One region of the Streptomyces sp. NPDC048434 genome, then DNA from elsewhere that is predicted to be linked to it. Evidence: riboswitches for the same ligand, from Rfam matches in the RefSeq annotation. Region 1 holds a riboswitch; each other region holds the start of a gene.
What was found. Region 1 has a riboswitch for cobalamin ahead of ACGFWI_RS21765 (ribonucleoside-diphosphate reductase subunit alpha). Riboswitches for the same ligand answer to the same signal wherever they lie in the genome.
Positions count from the first base shown of each region.

Region 2: linked by a shared signal. The riboswitch ahead of thiI (tRNA uracil 4-sulfurtransferase ThiI) and the one ahead of ACGFWI_RS21765 (ribonucleoside-diphosphate reductase subunit alpha) in region 1 are both predicted to bind cobalamin.
Region 3: linked by a shared signal. The riboswitch ahead of ACGFWI_RS36205 (cobalamin biosynthesis protein) and the one ahead of ACGFWI_RS21765 (ribonucleoside-diphosphate reductase subunit alpha) in region 1 are both predicted to bind cobalamin.
Region 4: linked by a shared signal. The riboswitch ahead of ACGFWI_RS11280 (HoxN/HupN/NixA family nickel/cobalt transporter) and the one ahead of ACGFWI_RS21765 (ribonucleoside-diphosphate reductase subunit alpha) in region 1 are both predicted to bind cobalamin.

Region 1 covers NZ_JBICXQ010000018.1:59,222-62,578, forward strand. Annotated here, with positions in the region: gene mctP (monocarboxylate uptake permease MctP) at 1-1,124, shown strand, start outside; cobalamin riboswitch at 1,352-1,515, shown strand; gene ACGFWI_RS21765 (ribonucleoside-diphosphate reductase subunit alpha) at 1,677-3,357, shown strand, end outside.
Region 2 covers NZ_JBICXQ010000003.1:317,477-320,833, forward strand. Annotated here, with positions in the region: gene cobF (precorrin-6A synthase (deacetylating)) at 1-300, opposite strand, end outside; gene thiI (tRNA uracil 4-sulfurtransferase ThiI) at 297-1,631, opposite strand; cobalamin riboswitch at 1,784-2,002, opposite strand; gene ACGFWI_RS05585 (iron-containing alcohol dehydrogenase family protein) at 2,179-3,348, opposite strand.
Region 3 covers NZ_JBICXQ010000044.1:35,804-39,160, reverse strand. Annotated here, with positions in the region: gene ACGFWI_RS36210 (cobyric acid synthase) at 1-1,017, opposite strand, end outside; gene ACGFWI_RS36205 (cobalamin biosynthesis protein) at 1,028-2,089, opposite strand; cobalamin riboswitch at 2,222-2,375, opposite strand; gene ACGFWI_RS36200 (hypothetical protein) at 2,578-3,021, shown strand; gene ACGFWI_RS36195 (caspase family protein) at 3,027-3,357, shown strand, end outside.
Region 4 covers NZ_JBICXQ010000007.1:247,100-250,456, forward strand. Annotated here, with positions in the region: gene ACGFWI_RS11270 (DoxX family protein) at 1-35, shown strand, start outside; gene ACGFWI_RS11275 (VOC family protein) at 201-701, shown strand; gene ACGFWI_RS11280 (HoxN/HupN/NixA family nickel/cobalt transporter) at 770-1,942, opposite strand; cobalamin riboswitch at 1,973-2,180, opposite strand; gene ACGFWI_RS11285 (alpha/beta fold hydrolase) at 2,331-3,179, opposite strand; gene ACGFWI_RS11290 (MarR family winged helix-turn-helix transcriptional regulator) at 3,176-3,357, opposite strand, start outside.

The DNA of each region.
Region 1 (3,357 bases):
ACCTGCCGCTGCTGATCGCCTTCGCCGTGCTGGCCGCGTACACCTACTCCTCGGGTCTGCGGGCACCGGCGCTGATCGCGTTCGTCAAGGACGGGCTGATCTACCTCGTCATCACCGTCGCGATCATCTACATCCCGATCAAGCTGGGCGGCTTCGACGCGATCTTCGACACGGCCGGCAAGGCGCTCGCCCAGCCCGGCCCGGTCGCCGGCAAACCGCGTGGCGAGCTGATCAGCGGCCCCAACGCCCAATGGGGGTATGCGACCTTGGCGCTCGGCTCGGCGCTGGCGCTCTTCATGTACCCGCACTCGATCACCGCGACGCTGTCCTCGCGCAGCCGCAATGTGATCCGCCGCAACACCACCATCCTGCCGCTGTACTCCCTCATGCTGGGCCTGCTGGCGCTGCTCGGCTTCATGGCGATCAAGGCCGGCACGGACATCCAGGGCAACCCGCAGCTGGCCATCCCGCAGCTCTTCGAGGACATGTTCCCGAGCTGGTTCTCCGGCGTGGCGTTCGCCGCGATCGGCATCGGCGCGCTGGTGCCCGCGGCCATCATGTCCATCGCCGCGGCCAACCTCTTCACCCGCAACGTCTACAAGGACTTCCTCAAACAGGACGCCACTCCCGAGCAGGAGCACAAGGTCGCCAAGCTGGTCTCGCTGCTGGTGAAGGTCGGCGCGCTGGTCTTCGTCCTCACCATGGACAAGACGATCGCGATCAACTTCCAGCTGCTGGGCGGCATCTGGATCCTGCAGACCATGCCGTCCCTGGTCGGTGGCCTGTTCACCCGCTGGTTCCACCGCTGGGCACTGCTGGGCGGCTGGGCGGTCGGCATGCTCTACGGCACGCTCGCGGCATACGGCGTCGCCAGTCCGACCCAGGCCCACTTCGGCGGCTCCAGCAAGGAGATCCCGGGCATCGGTGAAATCGGCTACATCGGCCTGACCGCCTTCGTCCTGAACGTCGTCGTGACGGTCGTCCTGACCATCGTCCTCAAGGCCGTCAACGCCCCCGAAGGCACCGACGAAACCAGCCCCGCCGACTATGCGGCAGACGCCGGCGACGAGGGCGTCGCCGCCGAACTGCCCCCCGCCACGGCAGGCGCACCGGCCGGCCACTGAACCACCGGCCCGCACACGGCTACGGGCCGCCACGTCCCCCGGGGCGCGGCGGCCCGTAGCCGTTTCCTGCCCCAAGGCGCGGCCCGTGGCGGGCCGGCGAGCGCGGTCATGGAGCCCTCCCCTGCTGCGCCGGACGGGCCGGGTTGCGTGCCGCAGGCCAGGGGGGAAGCCACTGACAGGCACTGTGTGATCACTCACGACACACTAGATGTGGTGGTGCAAGTGAAGAGGCGCCACCACATGTATGCTCGACCTCGCTGTCGCCGCAGGGGAATCCGGTGGGAATCCGGAACTGTCCCGCAACGGTGTTGGAGCGGGCTCGGTCGGCCGAACAACGGCCCTGGCACGCGCCCGTGAAGTCCGAAGACCTGCCGACGGTACGCCCGCACCGCCATGGGTGCGGACGTCGATACGTCCGGGCCCCGAGGGTTGGGCCGGTGGACGCCGCGCGGTGTGCCCGCGCACCCCTGACCAACACGGGGTGCCGCATGCCCGCGTGCGCCCGTCGCGTCCCTCTCCTCCTGGCCCCCGCCGAGTGAGGGAGAGCACCACGTGACCATCGCGCCAACGGAGCCCGCGTCAGACGCCGAGGTCGTGCCGCCCGCGGTGGCCACGCCTGCCGGTCCCGCCGACGGCGGACCGGGCGAGGACGGTCCGGGCGTCGCCCTGTTGCGCACCCTGACCGACCTGACCGCGGACCTGACCGCGACCGACCCCGGCAAGGTGGCCGCCGCCGCCCTGCGCGGCCGGCACGCGGGCTCCGACGAGGCCGAACTGCGGTCGCTGGCCACGGACGCCGCCGCCGGTCTGATCGGTGACGAGCCGCAGTACTCCAAGCTCGCCGCGCGTCTGCTCACCCTTGCCATCGCGGAGGAGGCGGCCGGACAGGGGGCGGTCGCCTTCTCCGCCTCCGTCGAAACCGGCCACCGCGAGGGCCTGATCGCCGATGAGACCGCGGAGTTCGTACGGACCCACGCGGCCCGTCTGGACGCGCTGGTCGACAAGGCGCTGGCCGACGGTGCCGATGACCGGTTCGGCTACTTCGGACTGCGCACCCTGCACTCGCGCTACCTCCTGCGCCACCCCACCACCCGTCAGGTCATCGAGACCCCCCAGCACTTCCTGCTGCGGGTGGCCTGCGGCCTCGCCGAGGACCACAGCGAGCGCGCGCTGGACGAGGTCGCCGAGCTCTACCGCCTCACCAGCTCGCTGTCCTACCTCCCCTCCTCCCCCACCCTCTTCAACTCCGGTACCCGCCACCCGCAGATGTCGTCCTGCTATCTGCTGGACTCGCCGCTGGACGAGCTGGACTCGATCTACGACCGCTACCACCAGGTCGCGCGGCTCTCGAAGCACGCGGGCGGCATCGGCCTCTCCTACTCCCGCATCCGCGCCCGCGGTTCGCTGATCCGCGGCACCAACGGGCACTCCAACGGCATCGTGCCGTTCCTGCGCACCCTGGACGCCTCGGTCGCGGCCGTGAACCAGGGCGGCCGGCGCAAGGGCGCCGCCTGTGTCTACCTGGAGACCTGGCACGCCGACATCGAGGAGTTCCTGGAGCTGCGCGACAACACCGGTGAGGAGGCCCGCCGTACGCACAACCTGAACATCGCCCACTGGATCCCGGACGAGTTCATGCGCCGCGTGGAGGCGGACGCCGACTGGTCGCTGTTCTCGCCCTCGGACGCCCCGGAGCTGGTGGACCTGTGGGGCGACGCGTTCGACGCCGCCTACCGCAAGGCCGAGGCCGAGGGCCGGGCGCTCAAGCAGATCCCGGCCCGGGTGCTGTACTCCCGCATGATGCGCACCCTGGCGCAGACCGGCAACGGCTGGATGACGTTCAAGGACGCCGCCAACCGCACCGCCAACCAGACCGCCGAGCCCGGCCAGGTCGTGCACTCCTCCAACCTGTGCACCGAGATCCTGGAGGTGACGAACGACGGGGAGACCGCGGTCTGCAACCTGGGATCGGTGAACCTCGCCGCGCACCTGGGCGACGAGGCCGCCGGCTGGGAGGAGGCGATGGACTGGGAGCGGCTGGACGCCACGGTCCGTACCGCCGTCACCTTCCTCGACCGTGTGGTGGACATCAACTTCTACCCGACCGAGCAGGCCGGGACCTCCAACTCCCGCTGGCGCCCGGTGGGTCTGGGACTGATGGGCCTGCAGGACGTGTTCTTCCGGCTGCGGCTGCCCTTCGACTCGCCGGAGGCGCGGGAGCTGTCGACCCGGA
Region 2 (3,357 bases), on a different contig from region 1:
CTCGTACAGGGCGGTGCGGCGGTGGCGCCAGTCGACGACCTGGGCCCGATAGCCGGCCGGGCTCGCGGGGGAGCGGTCACGCCGAGGGTCCTCGGCCTCGACCACTCGGTGTCCGGAGCCGGCGTGCTCGGCCAACAGATTCCTGCGCAGCCGGGTCAGTGCGGACGTCCGGGTGCCCTTGTCGAGCAGGAAGAACACGTCGCAGTCCCGCATGGCCCGTACAGCGGACAGCGTCACATGCGCCGGATCCCCCGAGCCGATCCCGATCACGAGGATCCGTCGACGGTCTTCTCCGGTCATGAGGACACCGCCCCGGACGGCCCCGTTGCACACACGGCCGGGCCAGGGCTGCCGGGCGCGGAGCCGCCGTCAGGGCTGTCCGCGCCGGGCTCCGTCTCTCCGTCGGTCTCGCCCGGGTACATGACCTGGACATCGCGCAGCAGACTGTCCACCACGTCGTCCAGGTCGAGGCGCTTCTCCACCGAACGCAGGTCGGTCAGTCCGGCCCGGAGGGAGACCCGGGACGGTGCGAGGAGCTTGCAGCAGTCCTCGTCCGGCAGCACGGAGATCTCCGCGGTGCCGATGGACCGGGCCTCGTCGATGATCTCCTGCTTCTCCCAGCCGACCAGCGGCCGTAGCACCGGCAGGGCGGCGGCCTCGTCGACGGCGGCCATGTTCGCCAGGGTCTGGCTGGCCACCTGTCCCAGGCTGTCACCCGTCACCAGGGCCTCCGCTCGCGTCCGGCCCGCCAGCGCGGAAGCGGCACGGACCATCAGCCGTCGTTGCGCGACGACCTGGAGCCTGCCGGCCCCCGCGATGGCCAGTTGCTTCTGGGCGTGGCCGAGCGCGATGACATGCAGCCGCCCACCGGGCTGGTAGCGGTTGAGTTCCCGGGCGAGGGCGTAAGCCTTGTACACGGAAGCGGCGTTCGTGTACGGAGCGCCGGTGAAGTGGACGAAGTCGCAGCCCAGTCCACGACGCATCGCCCGGTAGGCGGCCACCGGCGAGTCGTACCCGCCGGAGAGCAGCACCAGGGCACGTCCGCCGGAACCGACGGGGAGTCCGCCAGGCCCCTGGTGACGGATCCAGGAGAGATAGCTCTCCGTGCGGTCGATCTCGACCGAGACCCGCACATCCGGGCTGGAGAGGTTCACCGGTACGGGCCCCAGGGCCTCCTGGACCCGTGCCCCGAGAAAGCGCTCGAACTGCGACGAGGTCATCTCGAAGGTCTTGTCCCGGCGCTTGACCCGCACGGCGAAACTGATTCCGGGTCGCTCGGCACGGGCGCCGGCGAGCGCTTCCACGGCTGCCTCGGTGAGGTCCGTAACGGTGCTCGGGACGCGCAGGGCGGGCTCCACCGAGTTGAACCCGATCACCCGTCGGGCGCGCTCCACGAGGACATCCAGAGGGACCTCGCCGCCGAGCACGGTGACGCTCTGGCCGGACTTGATCCACGTGGAGCCGCCGACGCCCCGCAGCGCGCGGCGGAGGTTGTCGTGCAGCCGCTCGATGAACAGGTGCCGATTGCGGCCCCTGAGGAAGATCTCACCATGCTTGAGCAGGACACAGGGCCCGCTTGGGCGGGGCGTACGGGGAGAAGGGACGGAGGGAACGCTCGCTTCGCCGGGCACGAAACTCTCCTTCGCGAGTCGTCGTGAGGACCGGCGCCGGGCCGCGAACGGGATGCGGGCCCGCCCCGCGCACCACGGGCACGGTGGGGTGAAACGCACCACTCACTCAGCGGTCCCGCTACCGGGTCGCCATGGAGGCGTGCGTGGTGATCGCACCGCGCACGAGCAGTGGCAGGTCTTCGGACTTGTGGGCACATCCCGAAGGACGGGACGCCTACTGGCCGTCGCTTCCCAGGTCACACACGGACCCAGTGCTTCATGACGGCGGTCGTTCCCACTCACCGCTGCGAGGCAGTCCCGGACTTCCACCGGATTCCCTCTTGCGACACCCCGTCTGGCGGGCGGGGTGAACCAGCTGCGGGTCCAGGGTAGACAAGGCGGCGCGTGGCCCGTGCACGAGGCGAAGCTCGACCGGCCCCAACCGTCGACCTGCGCGAGCCGTGCGGCCCCCTCGTTCGAGGAACAGCGAGGGCGCGGGGTCGCGCCCCGGGCCTCGCCGCCCAGGGACGAAACTCCGCATCCGCCCCCCGCGATTCCGCGCCGCCCGTCAGTACACCCGGGTGAGGATCTCCAGCACCTCCGCCTCGCTCGGCAGCAGCGGAGCGTTCTTGGTCACCGCGTCCGCGACCGCTCCCGCGGCGATGGCCGGCAGCATTCCGCGGTCGGCGCCCAGTTCGCGCAGGGGCCGCTTGACGTCCAGTGTTCCGGAGATCTCGCGCACGGCCTGCACCGTGGCCCGTGCCCAGTCGCCGTCCGCGGGCGGGGTGCGGCGCATGGCCCGTCCCACCTGCTCGTACGCGTCCCGGGCCGCCGGAGCGCTGAACACCATGACCTCCTCCAGTACGGCGGCCAGGGCCACTCCGTGCGGGGTTCCGGTGTGGGCGGTGAGCGCGTGGCCGATTCCGTGGACGAGGCCGAGTCCGGACAGGGTGAGGGCCTGGCCGGCGAGGTGGGCGCCCAGCATCAGTGCGGCGCGGGCGTCGAGGTCCGAGCCGTCCCGGTACGCGGTGGGCAGCGCGCCGCTCACCATCGTCACGGCCTGCGTGGCGTAGGCGACGGAGACCGGGTTCGCGCCGCGTGAGGCCAGCGACTCGATGCCGTGGACGAGTGCGTCGATGCCGGTGGCGGCGGTGGCCGGAGCGGGCAGACCGAGCGTCAACTCAGGGTCCAGCAGGGCGATTCGGGGCTTCACGGAAGGGTGACCGAGATACACCTTGCGGCAGGCTCCGGCGTCCTCGATCACCCCGAAGCCGTTGGTCTCCGCCCCCGTGCCGGACGTGGTGGGGATCGCGATGAGCGGCAGTCCGTCGGCCGCTTCCCATAGACGGCCGGCGTCGGCGGCAACCGCGTCCGGATTGCCGACGAGCAGGGAGATGCCCTTCGCCGCGTCGAGAACGGAGCCGCCGCCGAGCGCGACGACCGCGGCCGGCCCGAAGGCGCGGGCCCGCCTGGCGCCCGCGTCGACGTCGCCGGTGGAGGGGTTGGGCGCCACCTCGTCGTGAACGGCGTACTCGATCCCGCCGGAGTCGAGGATCTTCAGGACGCGTTCGACGACGCCCGCTGCGCGCAGACCCCGGTCGGTGACGACGAAGGCGCGGTGCCGGCCCGTGGTCGTGATCAGCTCGGGGAGCCGGTCGATGTGACCGGGCCCGAACTCGATGCGGCAGATGGGGTCGATGCTCAGCGGCGCGAGGCTGTCGCGCTGAGGAGAGGCCATGGGTGCGGC
Region 3 (3,357 bases), on a different contig from region 1:
GGCGACCGCGTCCGCCAGTCCGCGCTCGCGCAGCCACTGCAGCGCCCGGACCGTGCCGCGGGTCCCCGGCAGCACCACCAGGTCCGCATCGGCCAGCTCCTCGGCCCGGTCCACGAACCGCACCACCACGCCCGGCTCCGCGGCGAGCGCGTCCACGTCCGTGAAGTTCGACATCAGCGGCACGGCGGCCACCGCCACCCGCAGCACCTGGGCGCCGTGCGGCGGCGCCACCACGCTCTCGCGCACCGCACCGCGCAGGGACACCCGCAGACCGTCCTCCTCGTCGATGCCCAGACCGTGCGAGAAGGGCAGTACGCCCAGCGTCTGCCGCCCGGTGAGACCGCGCAGCATCTCCAAGCCCGGCTCCAGCAGCGTGACATCGCCCCGGAACTTATTGACGAGATACCCCGCGACCAGCGCCTGGTCCTCCTTGGACAGCAGCGCGGTGGTGCCGAAGAAGGAGGCGAACACCCCGCCGCGGTCGATGTCGCCGACCACCATCACCGGGATCCGGGCGGCCCGCGCAAGGCCCATGTTCACGATGTCGGTCCGCCGCAGATTGATCTCGGCGGGGCTGCCGGCGCCCTCGCAGATCACCGCGTCGTGGGTACGCCGCAGCTCCTGGAGGCAGTCGGTGACCGTGCCGAGCAACTGCTCCTGGCGCCCCTCGTGGTAGCCCCGGGCGCTGAGCTCGCCCACCGGCTTCCCCAGCAGCACCACCTGGCTGCTGCGGTCGCTGCCGGGCTTGAGCAGTACGGGGTTCATCAGCGCGGTCGGCTCCACCCGCGCCGCGGCGGCCTGCATCGCCTGGGCCCGTCCGATCTCCGCGCCCTCGCGCGTGACGAACGAATTCAGCGACATGTTCTGCGCCTTGAACGGCGCCACCCGCACGCCCTGCCGGGCCAGCCAGCGGCAGATGCCCGCCGTCACCACGCTCTTGCCGGCGTCGGACGTCGTACCGGCCACCAACAGGCCACCGCCGACGGCCCCACCGGATGCCTTCAACCGCCCGTTCACCGGGTCCTCCTCATGCGCCGGGACCCCGGCTGTCGTGAGCCGTACGCGCCACCGCACGTGCGGCCCTGCGCGTCACTGCGCCTGCGGCCGGGCGGGTGGTGCGCAACAGGGCCCGGCGTAGCGCGCCGGCCGCCGGCCGCGCCGCCACCGTCGTCACCAGCGCCAGCACGCTCACCCGGCGCGAGAGCCGCACGGCCCGGGCGATGTCGGGCACCGCGACCGGCGGCGCCCCGTCGTTGAGCACCGGACGGTGTTCCACCCGCCCGCCGTACGCCAGCGTGCCGCCCAGCCGGACACCCAGCGCGCCCGCGAACGAGGCCTCCACGGGGCCCGCGTTGGGGCTCGGGTGCGCGCCGCCGTCCGCCCGCCAGGCCCGCAGCGCACCGCGCCGGTCGGGGCCCGCGAGCACGGTGAGCGCGGCGGTCAGCCGGGAGCCGGGCCAGCCGGCGAGGTCGTCGAGCCGGGCCGAGGCCCAGCCGAAGCGGCGGTGGCGCGGCGACTTGTGCCCCACCATCGCGTCCAGGGTGTTCACCGCCCGGAACGCCACCAGGCCGGGCACCCCGCCCAGCGCGCCCCAGACCAGGGCGCCCACCACGGCGTCCGAGGTGTTCTCGGCGACCGACTCCACCACCGCGCGGGCCATCTGGGGCCCGTCCAGCGCCTGTGGATCGCGCCCGCACAGATGCGGCAGCCGCTCCCGCGCCACGTCCAGGTCGCCCGCCGTCAGCGCACCGCCGACGGCGCGGGCCTCGCGGCCGAGTGAGGTGCCGCCCAGCACGGCCCAGACCGTCGCCGCGGTCAGCGCGATCCGGGCTCCGCCGCGCAGCGGAGCCGGGGCGGCGGCCCGTACCGCGCGCTGCAGCAGCGCGGCACCGGCGGCGGCACCGCCCGCGCACAGCACGGCGTGAGCCGCCCCGTATCCGCGGTGATCGCGCCACAGCCGGCGCTCGACGGCGCCCGCGGCCCGGCCGAAGGCGGCCACCGGATGGCCGCGCCGCGGGTCCGCCGCGATCAGGTCACCGAGGAAGCCGAGGGCCGCGCCGCACGCATATCCCGCGTGTTCGCCGCGCATCGGATCAGACCGCCGCCAGGGCGTGCCGAAGGGGCCCTGCGACAGCGGGCAGTGGAGATCTCGAAGGGCGGCCGGGCATGGCGGTATGTCCTCACTCAGGGTCCGCGCCCTGGCTCGACGTGACGGCGACAAGAGTCTCCTGGCTCCCCGGATCGGCGAGTCCTCCGGCCTTCCAGTCCCTGCGTACGTCATCGGACGTACGCGAGGCGGACCGTGGCCTTCGCTGGAGGAACGCTCCCCGGTGACAGTGGCGGGACCGCGCCGGATTCTCACCGGACTTCCTCATCTGTCGCCGAATGGCTCCGGCAGTCCACCACGCCCCGCGAATGCCCGTCAACTCACCCTTGACCTGCGACGGTGCCCTGTGGCACGCCCTGTGGTGCACGCCACAGCGTGGCAGTCGTGTCACAGACGGTTGCCTGCGCCCCTGATCTCACGTCACTATCTGGTGCACGGCGGCGATGGGGCCGCCGGAAGGGGGCCGGGGGATGACGCAGCGCGCTGACCGCCACGAGATCCGCATCAGGATCACGGGCACGAACAATCCGGAGCAGGACATCGAGGACCTCAAGGCGTGGCTGGAGCGCGAGCCGTGGCTGGACCGGCGCCGGCACGACTGGGAGCTGCGGCCACGGCCGGCGGACGAGAGCGACGACGGCCCCCGCGACATGGCCCTCGGTGTCGACGATCTGATCCTGGTCATCGTCGGCGCCGTCGCCGCCGAAGTCAGCAAAAGTCTCAGCATCGCCCTGCAGGAGTGGCTGCGACGGCGCCGGGAGGAACGCGACACCGGCGAACGGCCCGCCGTCGCGGTCGGGGGCGGCGACGGGGACCTGCACGCGCTCGGCGACGCGGGGCCGGGCGCCGTGGCCCCCGAACGCCCCGATCCCGGCAGCCCGGCGGACGAGAGCGGCAGCACCGCAGGGGACTGAGCCGGATGTCCGAATACGACGCACGGGGCAAGGTCAACCGGGCGCTGCTGATCTGTGTCGACGACTACCGCACGCTGCGCCCGCTGCCCGCGGTGAAGGACAACGCCCGGAAACTGGAGCAGGCCCTGCTCGCCCCCGGCACCGATCTGTTCACCAAGGGCGAGGTCATCACCTGCCGGCCCCAGGAGCCCTGGGAGGTGGAACAGGCGCTGGACGCGGTCACCCAGGAGGCGCGCGGCCTGCTGCTGGTGTACTTCTCCGGCCACGGCCGGGTGGGCCGCGACGGCGGCAATCTGCAACTCATGGTCGGCGCCTCGGAACGGCGTCACAAGACCG
Region 4 (3,357 bases), on a different contig from region 1:
TGCTGGCGGGCGCGGTTCTGCTGGTCCGGAAGTGACCCGGAAGTGAGCCGCTCCCCGCACTTCGGGCACCCGGGCCGAAAACGGCCGGATCCCGGCCGGAGGAATTCGGGCAGCGGCGGGGCGGGCGGGGTAGATCAGGAGTGGGGGAGGGCACGGCGGCCCCCGGCGGTGTCGTGGCAGGAGATCGGAGAGCAGGCTGCATGTCCGTACGACGTCTGAACCACGCGGTGCTCTACGTCCGTGATGTGGCGCGGTCGGTCGCTTTCTACACCGAGGCCCTCGGGCTCGCGGTGGGGATCGAGGTCCCGGGACGGGCCGCGTTCCTCGGCGCTCCCGGCTCACTCAACGATCATGATCTGGCGCTGTTCGCGGTGGGGCCGGATGCGCCGGGGCCCGAGGCCGGGCGGGTCGGGCTCTACCACCTGGCCTGGGAAATCGGCACGCTCGGTGAGCTGGTCGCGGCCCATGCGCAGCTCGTCGAGCGGGGCGCGCTGGTGGGGTCGAGTGATCACCTCGTCGCCAAGTCGCTGTACGCCAAGGACCCGGACGGCAATGAGTTCGAGGTGATGTGGCGGGTCCCGCGGGAGGACTGGCCCGGTTCGGACCAGCCGGAGCGGCTGCTGCCACTCGATCTGGCGGCGGCGCTGGAGCGCTGGGGGCCGGATCTGGTGACGGGTTCGGCGGCCGGTTCGGCCACCTGAAAGGGCGGCTGTGGCCCGACGCCGATACGGGCGCCGGGGACGTACGGGGCGCGTGCGGCTGACGCGCCTCAGGAGCCCGGCGCGGCCTGCTCCGCCGACCCCGTCTGTTCCGCCGCCTCCGTCCGCTGCGCCGACTTCGTTCGCTCCGCCCGCTCCGCCCAGCGCTTTTCGACGCCGGCCAGTCGCCAGTACGCCAGCGCCGCGGCCCACACCACCATGAACAGGCCGACGATGAGGAAGCCCGCATTGCCGAGGTCCAGGCCGGAAATCCAGCCGGTCAGCGGGTCGTTGAGGGCGAGCTTCTCGTGCAGCACGGTCACCAGCTCGATCGTGCCGATGAAGAAGGCGACGGCGATCGACAGGCCGGTGATGGTGAGGTTGTAGTAGACCTTGCGCACCGGGTTGGAGAACGCCCACTGGTAGGCGAAGTTCATGAAGGTGCCGTCGAGGGTGTCGAACAGGCTCATCCCGGCGGCGAAGAGCAGCGGCAGGCACAGCACGGCGTACCAGGGCAGGCCGGCCGCGGCGCCACTGCCGGCCATCACCATCAGGGTCACTTCGGTCGCGGTGTCGAAGCCGAGCCCGAAGAGGAAGCCGAGCGGGAACATCTGGCCGGGACGGGAGATCGAGCGGGTGAACCGTCCCAGGAAGCGGTTCATGAAGCCGCGCGCATTGAGGCGCTGTTCCAGCTCGGCCTCGTCGTAGTGGCCGTTGCGCATACCGCGGAAGACCCGCCAGATCCCCGTCAGGGCGATCAGGTTGAGGGCGGCGATGAGGTAGAGAAAGGTGCCCGAGATCGTGGTGCCGACCGTGCCCAGGATCTGGTGCGTACGGGACTCGTCGTTGAGCAGGGTGCCCGCGAGCTGGGCGCCGCCCGCCACCAGGGCCGCCATTGCGACGACCATGCTGGAGTGGCCGAGGGCGAACCAGAAGCCGACCGAGACGGGCCGCTTGCCGTCGGCCATCAGCTTGCGGGTGGTGTTGTCGATCGCGGCGATGTGGTCGGCGTCGAAGGCGTGCCGCATACCGAGGGTGTATGCGGTGATGCCGAGACCCACCCCGAAGACCTGGCTGCCCACCGCGTAGTGATGGGGCACCACGAGCAGGAAGAGCACGCCGAAGGCGATGAGATGCAGACCGGCTATGACGGCCATCAGGCCCGCGGTGCGGACGGTGTCCTGCCGGCGCCAGCGGAAGGCGGTGGAGGCAGGGGTGGGTCGGGTATCGGTGGACAGGACCATCCGGCGGTTACGCTCCAGCACCTCGTGGATCAGTTCGTGAGATGCCGTGGCCGGTCTCCTGGCTTACGGGTGCACGCGCCCGCCCCCGCCTTCCCGGCCGCGGCCAGTGGCGCCGCAGGCGCGCCGTGCGCCTGCGGAAGGGGCGGAAACTCCCCGATCACAGTGGCGAGGGCCGCTCCGGTCTGGGACCACAAGGTCCGTCACCGGCTTCCCGAACACCACGGCCCGGTCACTCTAACTGCCACCAGGGAGGGGTGAGGTGCACGGGGCTTGCCCGTGGCCCGGGAGGGAGCACTCCCCGGGCGCGGCCGGCCGTTCCACGGGGCGGTCGTTGCCACCGCGGCCGCCCTCGGAGCCGGTGGTCCCAGGGGCCGTGGTCCGCGGTGGGTCAGTGGTCCAGGGAGGAGAGGAAGGTGTGGAGTTCGCGGTCGAAGAGCGCGGTGTTCTCCAGATTGACCATATGGGCCGCCCCCGGTATCCGGACTCTTCGGGCGCCGGGAACGGTCAGCGCTATCGCATGGGCATTGGCGGAGATGTCACTGCTGTCGAGGTCGCCGTCGAACACGACCGTCGGCACCCGGATCTCGCCCAGGCGGCCCGCGGCGCCGACCTCAAGGGGCATACCGGCACCCGCACCCTCGGCATGCACCTCCACATTGGCCTCGGCCGAGGCGCGCATCCGCTCGCGGAATCCCGGGTGCACCGCGGACGGTTCGCGATGCGGTCCGTCCACCCACATCCGCAGGAAGTGCTCGACATACCGTTCCGCGCCGTCCGGTGTGCCGATCGCCGCCACCTGCGCCTTGATGTGCTCCAGGAGGAAGGGGTCGGTGAAGGCGCGGCCGCTGATGCCGGGGGAGGCCAGCGCGAGGGCCGTCACCCGCTCCGGGCGGGCTATGGCGGCGTCGAGCGCGACCCGCGCACCATGGGAGAGGCCGACGAGGACGGCGCCGGGAACATCGAGCGCGTCCAGCAGGGCACAGAGGTCGTCGTGGTTGGCGTAGTCCCCGGCCACGGTGGAGGACAGGCCGTGGCCGCGGAAGTCGTAACGGATCGCGCGCAGGCCGGAGTTCACCAGCCAGGCGAACTGCTCGTCCCACATGTGCTGGTCGAGCATGCCGCCGTGGAGCAGCACCACCGCGGGGCCCGAGCCGGCCGTCTCGTAGAACAGCTCACCGTCGTCGATCGGCACGAGCCCGTTGTCGATCTCGGACCAGGCGGTGATTCGTCGGGTCATCTTGCGGGCCGTCCTTTGTGTACCGGATGCGATGAACTGGGCGTGATGCCATTGTCGTCGCTATTGCCGCCGCTGCCGCAACTGCCGTGACTGCCGGTTTCCTCCGGTGTCATGTGTGAGTCGTTCGCCAGGTGGCGGAACTCCTCGCCGAGCCGGTCCAGTACACGCAGCGCGGTAC